Regions from separate parts of the Micromonospora sp. NPDC005172 genome, predicted to be linked through region 2. Evidence: riboswitches for the same ligand, from Rfam matches in the RefSeq annotation. Region 2 holds a riboswitch; the other holds the start of a gene.
The links. Region 2 has a riboswitch for cobalamin ahead of cobN (cobaltochelatase subunit CobN). Riboswitches for the same ligand answer to the same signal wherever they lie in the genome.
Positions count from the first base shown of each region.

Region 1: it holds a riboswitch for cobalamin, as region 2 does, so the genes downstream of both, ABZV06_RS09695 (ribonucleoside-diphosphate reductase subunit alpha) here and cobN (cobaltochelatase subunit CobN) in region 2, are expected to answer to the same signal.

Region 1 covers NZ_JBEXIL010000010.1:134,876-141,894, forward strand. The annotation lists gene ABZV06_RS09675 (GH92 family glycosyl hydrolase) at 1-393, shown strand, start outside; gene ABZV06_RS09680 (histidine phosphatase family protein) at 579-1,208, opposite strand; gene ABZV06_RS09685 (CbtA family protein) at 1,205-1,981, opposite strand; gene ABZV06_RS09690 (CbtB domain-containing protein) at 1,972-2,175, opposite strand; cobalamin riboswitch at 2,210-2,349, opposite strand; cobalamin riboswitch at 2,504-2,722, shown strand; gene ABZV06_RS09695 (ribonucleoside-diphosphate reductase subunit alpha) at 2,914-5,232, shown strand; gene ABZV06_RS09700 (ribonucleotide-diphosphate reductase subunit beta) at 5,283-6,278, shown strand; gene ABZV06_RS09705 (family 43 glycosylhydrolase) at 6,426-7,019, opposite strand, start outside.
Region 2 covers NZ_JBEXIL010000043.1:30,669-37,687, reverse strand. The annotation lists gene ABZV06_RS24840 (hypothetical protein) at 1-426, opposite strand, end outside; gene ABZV06_RS24835 (RNA polymerase sigma factor) at 419-994, opposite strand; gene ABZV06_RS24830 (hypothetical protein) at 1,125-1,460, shown strand; cobalamin riboswitch at 1,801-1,930, shown strand; gene cobN (cobaltochelatase subunit CobN) at 2,213-5,881, shown strand; gene ABZV06_RS24820 (magnesium chelatase subunit D family protein) at 5,878-7,019, shown strand, end outside.

The sequences.
Region 1 (7,019 bases), on a different contig from region 2:
GTCGCGACCTCGGGGAACACGACACCGGGCCGGTACGCGGTCAGCGCCACCGGCGCGTCCTCGAGCACGCCGGCGACGGCCACCGTCCAGGTGACCGCCCCGCCGACGGGCCCGACCTACCAGCCGCGTCTGTCGTTGCCGACGGCGTCCGCACCGCGGGGCACGTCGATCACCGTCGACGGCTCCGGCTTCGCGCCGAACGAGGCGATCGCGGTCAGCTTCGGCGACGGCCGTGGGGTCGGCACGGTACGCGCGAACGGTGACGGCGTCGTCGCCGGCGCGACAGTCAGCGTTCCGGATTCGGCGCGGCCGGGCGTGACCAGCGTGACGCTGTCCGGCGGCACGTCGGCGACGCCGGTGTCCCGACCGTTCACGGTCACCGGCGCGAAGTAGGCCGGGTACGACGCAGTGGGGCGGGCCGTGACACACGGCCCGCCCGACTGCGGTTCCGGGTCCACCCGGCCTCGACCCCGAGATGCACGTGCTTCGCGGGTCGCCCCTCGTGCGGCGGCCACCACTGGCGCTCCTCGCCGCCGGCGAGGCATGTCGGTTGTGCGGCACATACCTCAGAGTCATATTCATACCTCTGTGGTATGTCGCTCACCGGCTCTGTCGCCTGCCGAGGGTGACGGGGGCGCGCTCAGCCGGAGCTGCCATCGTCGGCCGTGGTCGGTGAGCCGGACGATCGCCAGCGGCGCGACGTCGAACTGCCGGTACGTCGCCAGTGGCAGATCCAGGGCGTGCACCAGCGCGACGCGGACCACGAGCGGATGAGTGACCGCCGTGACCCGTCGACCGACGCCACGCTGGGCGTCCAGCCACCGACCGACGCGCTGGCGTAGCGCCGCGACCGACTCGCCACCGTGCGGTGCCGCGTCCGGGCTGGTCAGCCACTCATGCAGCGCCGCGGGCCGCGTCGCGGCGATGTCCTGAAGGGACCGACCGGCCCACTCCCCGTAGTCGCAGTCGGCAAGCGCCGACTCGACCGCGGGCGTCAGGCCGAGGGCGTACGCGGTCTGCACGGCCGCCGTCGCGGGACTGGACAGGCAGGCGTGGCCGTCGCCGGTCCGCCGGCCCGGGTCGACGGGGGACAGGGCGAGGGCGGCGCGCCGGCCGCCCTCGTCCAGGCTGTCGTTCCCGCCGAACCGGGCCTGCCGCAGGGCGACGGTGTGCCCGTGGGCGACCAACCGCAGGCTGGTGGCGCTCACCCGGCCAGTCGTGCCTCGGCGACCGCGCGTTGGCGGTGCATCAGAGCGGCGAAGAGCAGACCGAGCCCGGTCCACAGCACCACCTGGGTGCCCAGGGAGGCGAGGCGGAAACTCCACAGCAGCGTCGCGGGGAAATCACCGGGGACCTCCTGGAACGACGGCAGCACCACATAGGAGACGACGGTGACCAGCAGGAAACCGCCGACTGCCGCGCTGGCGCGGAGCCACACCGGCGAGTGCTCGCCGACCGAACGGTAGCCGAGCGAGCCCGACCAGACCGCGACCAGGCCGAGTACCACCATCAACAGGTAGGTGACCGTGCGCTGGTCGATGGTGGACGGGTCGCCGACGGCCGGAGGGTTCGGCGGGTACTTGAGGAACGGCACGATCACCACGCCGAGCAGCGCGCCGCCGGCCAGTAGCAGACCGCCCCGCCCGTCGTCGACGGCCCTGCGTCGCCGGCTCAGCAGGACGTACGCGGTGGCCAGCAGGCCGCCCATCGCGGCGCCGAACAGGCCGGTGGCCAGGAACAGGCCGCCGCGCTGGCCGTTGCGGCCGACCAGGGCGTCCTCGTCGTGCTGGTGCCCGTCGACGGGGGATTCGGCGTGCGTGGCAGCCGCCGCCTCCTCGATGGCGATGGCCGCCTCGACGTGCGGTTCGCCGACGACGTAGGCGAACGTTCCGGCGAGCAGGCCTGCCACCAGGCCGGCGAGCAGGCCGCGCAGCAGGACCGTGACGAACGAGGGTGCGGTGCCGGTGCCGGTCAGTGGCACGGGACACCGAGCAGGTGCCGACCGTCGTGCATCAACTCGTGCAGGTACATGCCGCTGCGGGAGACGGCCCCCTGGTCGAAGGCGACGAGGTAGGTCAGCAGGGCGAGCGCGGCGACCGTGGCCAGGACCGCCCACAGCAGACGGGTCGGGACAGCGGGGTGCACCAGCGGCTGGCTGGACGTGGAGCTGGACATGCGTGCACGAACCTCCTCGGGGATGACGCGTCCCCATCGCAAGGCTGCGGACGACCGAGCGTCCTGGCTCGCGACCCCCGAGTGGGGACCGCTCACAGTGGCGCGACCGCGCCGGATTCTCACCGGCTTCCCTCGCGTCGCCGCAGATAGTGGATCGACCGTATCGGTGCCGGTTCGGCTCAGTCAAGCCGGCGGCGACAGCCGGACGCGCTGCCGCCCGACGTGCGCTCACCGGCCGACTCGAAGGTGTCGACGGTGACCATCACCGTTGACCGCGACACGCCCGGACCCGACATGTGGGGTGTGACAAACGTGGTCCCCCCTATATATGGTGTCGACCGCAGCTGGTTCGGCCGCTCATCCCGAGTGGTCGAGGCAAGAGGGAACCCGGTGGGAATCCGGGACTGTCCCGCAGCGGTGAGTGGGAACGAACGCCGCCATCAGCACTGGGCCACCAATCGGCCTGGGAAGCGACGGCCAGTAGGAGACCGGCTAGTCCCGGTCGCGCCCACGAGTCCGAAGACCTGCCAGCGCGCCGCGTACCCGACCCCGGGTGTGCGGCGGTCCGAGGCCGCGTGGGACGGCTGACGCCACCTGACCCACGCCGCGCTGGCGTGGCGTCCGACGGTGTCCGTCTCCTCGCGTCCGAGGGCCGTGAGGTCTCGAACTCCCGAGGAGTGAGTGGTGACAGTCACCGAGGTGGTACCGGTCAGCGGCGAAGCCCTGCGGCGGACACCGATGCAGGTCCGCAAACGCGACGGCGGCACCGAGGCCGTCGACGTCAACAGGATCGTCCGGGCGGTCGAGCGGTGGGCCGACGACCTGACCGACGTCGACCCGATGCGGGTCGCCACCCGTACGATCAGCGGCCTCTACGACGGCGCGACGACGGCGGAGCTGGACCGGCTGTCCATCCAGACGGCAGCCGAGATGATCGGCGCGGAACCGCAGTACTCGCGCCTGGCCGCGCGCCTGTTGGCCGGCTATGTCGACAAGGAGGTCCGTCGGCAGGGCATCGCCTCGTTCAGCGCGGCGATCCGGGCCGGCCACGCCGTGGGCCTGATCGGCGACGAGACCGCCGCGTTCGTCAACGCGCACGCCGAGACCTTCGACAACGCCGTCGACGCCGACGGTGACCGTCGGTTCGAGTACTTCGGCCTGCGCACGGTCTACGACCGGTACCTGCTGCGTCACCCCACCTCAAGGCTGGTGTTGGAGACCCCGCAGTACTGGCTGCTGCGGGTGGCCTGCGGCCTGTCGCGTACGCCTGACGAAGCGGTCGACTTCTACCGGCTCATGTCCAGCCTCGCCTATCTGCCCAGCTCACCGACGTTGTTCAACTCCGGCACCCGGCACACGCAGATGTCCTCGTGCTATCTGGTCGACTCGCCGCGCGACGAGCTGGACTCGATCTACGCGCGCTACGCCCAGGTCGCCAACCTGTCCAAGTTCGCCGGTGGCATCGGCATCGCGTACTCCCGGGTCCGGTCCCGCGGTGCGCTGATCCGGGGCACCAACGGGCAGTCCAACGGAATCGTGCCGTGGCTGCGCACACTGGACGCGAGCGTCGCCGCGGTCAACCAGGGCGGCCGACGCAAGGGCGCGGCCTGCGTCTACCTCGAGCCGTGGCACCCGGACATCGAGGAGTTCCTCCAGCTACGCGACAACACCGGCGAGGACGCCCGCCGTACCCACAACCTCAACCTGGCCAACTGGATTCCGGACGAGTTCATGCGCCGAGTCGAGGCGGACGAGATGTGGTCGCTGTTCGACCCCGACGAGGTGCCGGAACTGCCGGACCTGTGGGGGGAGCGGTTCGACGCCGCGTACCGGGCGGCCGAGGCGCAGGGTCGGTACGTGCGGCAGCTGCCGGCGCGTGAGCTGTACGGGAAGATGATGCGGACCCTGGCCCAGACCGGCAACGGCTGGATGACCTTTAAGGACGCGGCCAACCGGCTGTGCAACCAGACGGCCGAGCCGGGCAACGTGGTGCACCTCTCCAACCTCTGCACCGAGATCATCGAGGTGTCCAGCGACGCCGAGACCGCCGTGTGCAACCTCGGCTCGGTGAACGTCGCCGCCCACCTGAGCGACGACGGCATCGACTGGGAACGGCTGCGCGCCACGGTCCGCACCGCCGTGACGTTCCTCGACCGGGTCATCGACATCAACTACTACCCGACGCCGCAGGCGGCGGCGAGCAACCCCCGCTGGCGTCCGGTCGGGCTCGGGTTGATGGGGTTGCAGGACGTGTTCTTCGCGCTGCGGCTGCCGTTCGACTCGCCGGCCGCGCGGGAGCTGTCCACGCGGATCAGCGAGGAGCTGTACCTCACCGCGCTGGAGACCTCCGCCGACCTGGCCCGCCGGTTCGGGGCACATCCGGCGTTCGCGCAGACCCGGGCCGCGCGGGGGCGCCTGCAACCGGACCTGTGGGGTGTCGAGGGTACGCAGACCGCACGCTGGGCCGCGCTGCGCCAGGAGGTCGAGGAGTACGGGCTGCGCAACTCGCTGCTGGTGGCGGTCGCCCCGACCGCGACGATCGCCTCGATCGCCGGCTGCTACGAGTGCGTCGAGCCGCAGGTGTCCAACCTCTTCAAGCGCGAGACCCTGTCGGGGGAGTTCCTCCAGGTCAACACCGCTCTGGTACGCGAGTTGAAGGCCCGTGGTCTGTGGACCGAGCAGATCCGGTCGGCGATCAAGCGGGCCGATGGCTCGGTGCAGTCGGTCGCGGAGCTGCCGGCCGACGTGCGGGAGCTGTTCCGCACCGCGTGGGAGCTGCCGCAGCGGGCGCTGATCGACCTGGCCGCTGCCCGCGCCCCGTTCATCGACCAGTCCCAGTCGCTGAACCTGTTCCTGGCCTCGCCCACCATCGGCAAGCTCTCCTCGATGTACCTGTACGCCTGGAAGTCCGGCCTGAAGACCACCTACTACCTGCGCTCGCGCCCCGCCACGCGTATCCAGCAGGCGACCGTCGCGGTGGTCACGCCGTCGACGGGCGACGCCGAGGCGTTGGCCTGCTCGCTGGAGAACCCCGAGTCGTGCGAGGCGTGCCAGTGACCGTCGCCGACCCCACCACCGACAGCACCGCCGACGCGAGGACCACACACATGCTGCTCGACCCCGGGATGGACCTCACGCTGCGTCCGATGCGTTACCCGCACTTCTTCGACCGGTTCCGGGACGCCATCCGCAACACGTGGACGGTGGAGGAGGTCGACCTGCACGCCGACCTCGCCGACCTGGACCGGTTGTCGCCGGCCGAGCGGCACCTGGTCAGCCGTCTCGTGGCGTTCTTCGCCACCGGCGACACGATCGTCGCCAACAACCTCGTTCTCAACCTGTACCAGCACGTCAACAGCCCCGAGGGTCGGCTCTACCTGTCGCGGCAACTGTTCGAGGAGGCCGTGCACGTCCAGTTCTACCTCAACCTGCTCGACACGTACGTGCCGGACGAGACCGAGCGGTTCGCGGCGTTCGCGGCCATCGAGAACATCCCGTCGATCCGTCGCAAGGCGGAGTTCTGCTTCCGGTGGATCGATTCGTTGCAGGAGATGCGGGAGCTGCGTACCCGCGAGGACCGGCGGGCGTTCCTGCTCAACCTGATCTGCTTCGCCGCCTGCATCGAGGGCCTGTTCTTCTACGGCGCGTTCGCGTACGTCTACTTCCTGCGCTCGCGTGGCCTGCTGCACGGTCTGGCGTCCGGGACCAACTGGGTGTTCCGCGACGAGTCCATGCACATGGCGTTCGCGTTCGACGTCGTCGACACCGTCCGCGCCGAGGAACCCGACCTGTTCGACGACGACCTCGCCGAACAGGTTCGCCGGATGCTCACCGAGGCCGTCGAGTGCGAGGTCCGGTTCGCCGAGGACCTGGTGGGTCAGGGGGTGCCCGGTCTCACCCTCGTGGACATGCGGGAGTACCTCCAGCACGTCGCCGACCGCCGTCTGGCCCAGCTCGGGATCGCACCGCACTACGGGTCGGCCAATCCGTTCGCCTTCATGGAGTTGCAGGACGTGCAGGAGCTGTCCAACTTCTTCGAGCGGCGGGTGTCGGCGTACCAGGTCGGCGTGAGCGGCGCGGTCGCCTTCGACGACGACTTCTAGGACCCCCACCCCACCCCCTCCCCGCCCCGTCGAGCATGACGTTGTTGCTCCCTATCGGCGTTCGGGGGCCCCAGCTTCATGATCGACGTCGGCGGCGGACGGGGTGTGGGGATGGGGTGGGGGTGTTCTTGGGGGTGGGACGGTGGATCAGGCGGGGGTGCAGGTCGGCGTGCTGGCCGGGGGACTGGTTGAGGTGATGGAGCTGAGGTAGCCGGCGGTGGTCGACGCGCCCGGCGCGAGTTGGCCGTTGTAACTGGCGTTCGCGACGCTCACCTGGCTGCCCGACTGGGCGAGTGTGCCGTTCCACACCTGCGACACCGTCTGTCCACTGGCCAGTGTCCAGGTGACCTGCCAGCCGTTGAGCGTGGACGATCCGGAGTTGGTGACCGACAGCCGCCCCTCGAACCCGCCCTGCCAGGTGTTGACCACGGTGTTGGTGACCCCGCAGGACGGCCCCCCCGGGCCGGTCGGCGTCGGTGTCGGCGTCGTGGTGGGGGTGGGGGTCGGAGTGGGCGTCGGGGTCGGGGTCGGGGTCGGGGTGGACGTCGGGGTGGGGGTCGGCGTGGGCGTGGTGCCGTTGGCCTGGAACTGCCACCAGTCGAGGTTGAACAGGGTGCCGCTGCCGCCGGTGAACCGCAGGTACAGGTCCTGGGTGCCGGTGGCGCCCGAGATCGGGCAGGAGATGGTCTGCCACGCCTGCCAACCGCCGGTGCCGGGCACCGCGCAGCTGCCCACCCGGGT
Region 2 (7,019 bases):
GATCGACACCCGCTCCGGCGGACCGAGCGCGGGCGGCACACGGATCGGGAAGCGCACCGCCCGTCGCGCCTCGTCGAGGCCCACCGTCCGCAGCGACGGCAGGGGTGACGGCTCGCCGCCGGGCGACGACGGCGTCGGCGACGTGGCGATCTCGACGCCCGCGAAGCGCAGCACCTCCCCGACGGCGTCGGCGACGGCGGCGCGCGTCGGCGGCAGCGCCGCGACCAGCAGGGCCACGAGCGTCGCCGCGGCGAGGGACCGCCATCGACGCCGTCCGCGTACGTCACGGACGAGACGGTCGTGTACGCGTGCGGTCACGTCCGGCGCGTCCGGCGTCGCCAGCCAGGCGCCGAGGTCGTGCAGCTCCGCTTCGAGGCCGCGCAGCTCCGCGTCGAGGTCGCCGGCGTTTCGGCCGAGGTCATCCATGGTGCGCCTCCTCGTCGACGAGCAGGGCGCGCAGTTTCGCCAGCGCCCGCGAGGTCCGCGACTTCACCGTTCCCCGGGGCCAGCCCAGCATGACGCCCGTCTCCTGCTCGCCGAGGTCGAGGAGGAACCGACAGACGATCACCTCGCGGTCCCGTTCCGGCAGTTGGCGCAGGGCCGCCACCAGCTGGGCGCGGCGCTCACCGGCGAGGACCGCGCCGACCGCGTCGTCCCCGGCGATCGCGGGCGAGTGGGCCGCCGCCGCCCGCAGGACCAGGCCGTCCCGGCGCGAGCGGGACCGGTGCAGGTTGCGGGTCTCGTTGGCGACGATCGCGAGCAGCCAGGAGCGGAAGGACGCCTCCCCCCGGTACCGGGACAGCTTGCGGTACCCCTTCACGAACGCCTCCTGGACGACGTCCTCGGAGTCCGGTCCCGCGCCGAGCAGCACCGCCGTCCGGTACGCGGACGCGGTGTGCCGGGCGACCAGGAGGTCGTACGCCTCCAGGTCACCGGCTCGGGCGCGGGTGACGAGCACGTCGTCGTCCAGGGGAACCTCCGGTTTGGCTCGCACTGCTGACACCGCTCGCGCGTGTCGGGTTCCGCCCGGGACCCGGTGAGTCAGATTTTTCCCACCCGCCGTGCAGCGTATTGCCAGGAATCGGTGCTGAACTGGAGGTGGCGTCAAAGGAGAGGGGCTGGGCATGGGCTGGTTCAACCGGCGGTCACGAGGCGCCGAGGCGACCCCGACGAAGCTGGACCGCGAGGCCACCCGGGACGACCTCGCCGCGTTGGAGGCGTTCGTCGCCAGCCGGCGCGGGGTGGAGTTCTACCTGGAGCCGGAGACCACCGCCACCGACACCACAGTGGTCGCGATCGCCCACGACGGTGAGTGGATCCGCCGCCGCACCGGCACACCCCGGGCGGCCGGCGACATCGCCCGCAAGCACGCGGTGCCGCTGTACGAGGCGGCCCGCACCGGCTATCCGGAGCGGATGCGGGTGTGGAATCGGGCACACCCGGAGCGCCACGCCCGCTGAGACACATCCGGCCGCACGCCCACCCCCGTCCTGCCGCCGACGCGGGCCAGGGGGCTCCGCGCATCCTTTGCTCTGCTTCACCGGAGGCGCCAGTGCGACCCCGTCCGCGTTGCCGGTAGGGAAGCAGAGCAAAGGATGTCGGGCATGGGCCGCGGGTAGCGAGGTGCGAGGCATCCGGGTGCGGGCGGCGAGGTGGCGAACAGCAGGGCGGGCATCGAGGCGGGGGCATCGGCGGCGGTGTCCACCGCCGCAGCTCGGCGACGCGCGCCTGCTGGGCGGGCCGGAGCGGCGTTGACCCGCAGCGTGGGGGTGTGGCAGCATTCGCGGCCTGACGGCAGTGAAGGAAGTCGGTGCGAATCCGACGCGGTCCCGCCACTGTCACCGGGGAGCGATCCCCCCTCGTGAGTCACGGCCGTGTGTCTGCGGTTGGAAGGCCGGGGGAGAGCATCGATCCGGAAGCCAGGATACTTCGGCCGTCGGGACGTACCCCAGGGCGTGGACACCCGAGGAGGACCCGATGACGCTTGGCGTCTCCATCATCGACGGCTGCTGCCGTTCCCCGCACCGCGGCTGTGCCGCCGCCGCGATCGGCATCGACTCCGTTCACCGCTGAGTTCCGCGCCACGCCACCCGTCGCCGCCGGCCTCGCGCCGGTGAGCGGTCCGGGTCGCGGTGCCCGCTGAACCCCGCGCCCATCCCACGTCGCCCGCTCGCTGCCGCGAGCGCGTCGACGTCACCGTCCGGAGCGTGCCGTGCGCATTCTGCTGCTCTCCACCGCCGACACCGACCTGCTGGCCGCCCGCGCCAGCAACGCCGAGTACCGGCTCGCCAACCCCGCCCGCGTGGCGGCCGACGAGGTGCCCGCCCTGCTCGACGGGGTCGACCTCGTCGTCGTACGCCTGCTCGGGGGTCGGCAGGCGTGGCCGGACGGCCTCGACGCGGTGCTCGCCGGCGGCGTACCCACGGTCGTGCTCGGCGGCGAGGCGGTGCCGGACGCGGAGCTGATGGCGGTCTCCACGGTGCCGGCCGGGGTCGTCGCCCAGGCGCTGTCCTACCTGGTCGAGGGCGGACCGGACAACCTCGGGCAGCTGGCCCGGTTCCTCTCCGACACCGTCCTGCTCACCGGTGAGGGGTTCGCCCCGCCCGCGCCCACCCCGGCGTACGGCGTGCACGGCGACCATCCGACCGACCCGCAGCGGCCCACCATCGGCATCGTCTTCTACCGGGCACACGCCCTCGCCGGCAACACCGCGTTCGTCGACGTGCTCGCCGACGCGGTCCGCGCTGCCGGCGGCAACCCACTGCCGATCTTCTGCGGCTCGCTGCGCGGGCTGACCACCGGCGCCGGTCCGCTCGGGCTGTTCGCCCGCTGCGACGCGCTGCTGGTCACCGTGCTCGCCGCCGGTGGCGCGGTCGCCGCCGACGCCTCCAGCGGCAGTGACGAGGACGCCTGGGACGTCGGCGCGCTCGCCGCCCTGGACGTGCCGGTCATCCAGGCGCTCTGCCTGACCAGTACCCGCGAGCAGTGGGCCGCCAGCGACGCGGGGCTGTCCCCGTTGGACGCGGCGATGCAGGTGGCCATCCCCGAGTTCGACGGCCGGATCGTCACCGTGCCGTTCTCGTTCAAGCAGATCGACGCCGACGGGCTCTCGGTGTACGCGGCCGACCCCGAGCGGGCCGCCCGCGTGGCCGGGATCGCGGTGCGGCACGCCCGCCTGCGGTACGTGCCCAACGCCGACAAGCGGATCGCCGTGGTGCTCAGCTCGTACCCCACCAAGCACTCCCGGGTCGGCAACGCGGTCGGGCTGGACACCCCGGCCTCGGCGGTCCGGCTGTTCGCCGCGCTCGCCGAGGCGGGCTACGACCTGGGCGCCGCGCCGCCGCCCGACGACGGTGACGCGCTGATCCACGCGTTGATCGCCGCCGGTGGTCACGACGTCGAGTGGCTGACGCCGGAGCAGTTGGCCGCCGCCGAGGCCCGGATACCGGGGCAGACGTACCGGCGGTGGTTCGAGGCGGTCCCGGCCGAGCTGCGCGAGCGGATGCGGGAGCACTGGGGGGAGCCGCCCGGCGAGCTGTACACCGAGGGCGGCGACATCGTGCTGGCCGGGCTGCGGTTCGGCAACGTGGCGCTGCTCATCCAGCCGCCACGCGGGTTCGGGGAGAACCCGATCGCCATCTACCACGACCCGGACCTGCCGCCGAGCCATCACTACCTGGCCGCGTACCGCTGGCTCGCCGCCCCGGTCGCGGACGGCGGCTTCGGCGCGGACGCCGTGGTGCACCTGGGCAAGCACGGCACCCTGGAGTGGCTGCCCGGCAAGGGCCTCGGCCTGGCCGCCGACTGCGCGCCCGACGCCGTCCTCGCGGACCTGCCGCTGGTCTACCCGTTCATCGTCAACGACCCCGGCGAGGGCACCCAGGCCAAGCGACGGGCACACGCCGTCGTCATCGACCACCTGGTGCCGCCGATGGCCCGCGCCGAGACCTACGGCGACCTGGCCAAACTGGAGCAACTGCTCGACGAGTACGCCACCGTGCAGGCGCTCGACCCGGCCAAGGTGCCGACCGTGCGGGCGCAGATCTGGGACCTGGTACGCGCCGCCGAGCTGCACCACGACCTGCACACCGAGGCGATGCCCGACGCGGACGACTTCGACGACTTCGTGCTGCACCTCGACGGCTACCTGTGCGAGGTCAAGGACGTGCAGATCCGCGACGGGCTGCACATCCTCGCCGACGCGCCCACCGGTGAGCCGCGGGTCAACCTGGTGCTCGCCGTGCTGCGCGCCCCGCAGATCTGGGGTGGCGCCCAGGCGCTGCCCGGCCTGCGGCAGGCTCTCGCCACCGCGTACGGCCTCGACGAACAGGACCTGCTCGCCACACCGGGCCAGCGGATCGCGCTGCCCACGGCGTTGACCGAGGCGGTGGACGGTCCGGCCGGCACCGCCGCCGACGCGATCGACCTCATCGAAGGGCTCGCGCGCCGGCTGGTCGTCGGCATGGAGACCCTGGACTGGGCGGTGGACGCGGCCGACGCCGTCGTCGCCGAGGTGACCGGCCAGTCGATCCCGCACGTCGCAGCCGTGCTGCGCTTCGCCGGCACGGAACTGGTGCCCCGACTGGATCGCACCACCGACGAGCTGCGCAACACCCTCGGCGCGCTGGACGGCCGGTTCGTGCCGCCCGGCCCGTCCGGTTCACCCACCCGGGGCCTGGTCAACGTGCTGCCCACCGGCCGGAACTTCTACTCCGTCGACCCGAAGGCCATCCCGAGCCGCAACGCCTGGGACGTCGGGGTGGCCCTCGCCGACTCGCTGCTGGCCCGGCACCTCGCCGACACCGGCGCGTACCCCCGCTCGGTGGGGTTGACCGTGTGGGGCACCAGCGCGATGCGGACGCAGGGCGACGACATCGCCGAGGTCCTCGCGCTGCTGGGCTGCCGGCCGGTGTGGGACGAGCGGTCCCGGCGGGTCACCGGCGTCGAGGTGGTGCCGACCGTCGAGCTGGGTCGACCCCGGGTCGACGTCACCGTGCGCATCTCCGGCTTCTTCCGCGACGCGTTCCCGCACGTGGTGGCGCTGCTCGACGACGCCGTGCGGCGGGTCGCCGCGCTGGACGAGCCGGACGAGGAGAACTACCTGCGCGCCCACGTGGCCGCCGACCTCGCCGAGCACGGCGACGAGCGGCGGGCCACCGCCCGGATCTTCGGCTCCAAGCCCGGGGCGTACGGCGCGGGACTGCTGCCGCTTATCGACGCCCGGACGTGGCGCAGCGATGCCGACCTGGCCGAGGTGTACGCGGTGTGGGGTGGCTACGCGTACGGCCGGGGCCTGGACGGGCGGGAGGCGCGCGCCGACATGGAACGCTCCTTCGCCCGGATCGCGGTCGCCGTGAAGAACCAGGACACCCGCGAGCACGACATCGTCGACTCCGACGACTACTTCCAGTACCACGGCGGGATGGTGGCGATGGTCCGCCACCTGACCGGCACGTCACCGGCGGCGTACGTGGGCGACTCGGCGATGCCGCACGACGTGCGCACCCGCACCCTGGGCGAGGAGACCCGGCGGGTGTTCCGGGCCCGGGTGGTCAACCCGAAGTGGATCGCCGCGATGCGCCGGCACGGCTACAAGGGCGCGTTCGAGCTGGCGGCCACCGTGGACTACCTGTTCGGCTACGACGCCACCGCCGGCGTGGTGGACGACTGGATGTACGAGCACCTGGCCGCCGCCTACCTGTTCGACGACACCACCCGCGAGTTCCTGGAGCGGTCCAACCCGTGGGCGCTGCGCGGCATCACCGAGCGGCTGCTGGAGGCCGCCGACCGGGGCCTGTGGGCCAAGCCCGAGCCGGCCACCCTGGACCGGCTCCGCGACACGTACCTGGCCAGCGAGGGTGACCTGGAGGACCGGGTGTGAGCGCGAGGAGTGAGCCGGTTTTGCGAGCCCCGCAGTCGCGATCGAAAGAGGGCCCAGTGACATACCCGTTCAGCGCCGTGCTCGGCATGGCCGACATGCGGCTGGCGCTGCTGCTCAACGCGGTCTCCCCGGCGATCGGGGGCGTCCTCGTGCGCGGCGAGAAGGGCACCGCGAAGTCCACCGCCGTCCGCGCCCTCGCCGCGCTGCTGCCTCCGGTGCGCCGGGTCGCCGGCTGCCGTTTCGGCTGCGACCCGGCCCAACCCGACCCGGGCTGCCCGGACGGGCCGCATCCGGTCGGGGCGGCCGCCGAGACCGGGCCCGCGCGCCTCGTCGAGTTGCCCGTCGGCGCGGCGGAGGACCGGGTGGTCGGGTCGCTGGACCTGGAGAAGGCCCTCGGCGAGGGCGTACGCGCCTTCGAGCCGGGTCTGCTCGCCGCCGCCCATCGGGGCGTGCTCTACGTCGACGAGGTCAACCTGCTGCACGACCACCTCGTCGACCTGCTGCTCGACGCGGCGGCGATGGGCCGCAGCCACGTCGAGCGCGAGGGCGTCTCGGTCAGCCACGCCGCCCGGTTCCTGCTCGTCGGCACGATGAACCCGGAGGAGGGGGAGCTGCGCCCGCAGCTTCTCGACCGGTTCGGACTGACCGTCGAGGTGAACGCCAGCCGCGATCCGGAGATCCGGGTGGAGGTGGTCCGCCGCCGGCTCGCCGCCGACGCCGACCCGGCCGGCTTCGCCGCCCGCTGGGCCGACGCCGACGCCCAGATCGCCGCCCAGGTGGCCGCCGCCCGTCGCCGGCTTCCCGGGGTACGCCTCCCCGACGCCGCGCTGCGCCAGATCGCCGAGGTCTGCGCGGCGTTCGACGTGGACGGGATGCGCGCCGACATCGTCACCGCCCGTACCGCCCTCGCGCACGCCGCCTGGGAGGGCCGGGACCGGGTCACCGGCGACGACGTCCGGGTGGCCGCCCGGCTCGCCCTGCCGCACCGCCGTCGCCGCGACCCGTTCGACACGCCGGGGCTGGACGAGAAGCGCCTCGACGAGGCGCTGCAACGGGCGCAGGACGCCCACCCCGACGATCCGGACGACGACGGCGGCCCGTACGACGGCGGCCCCGCCGGCCCCCGCCCCGACGGCCC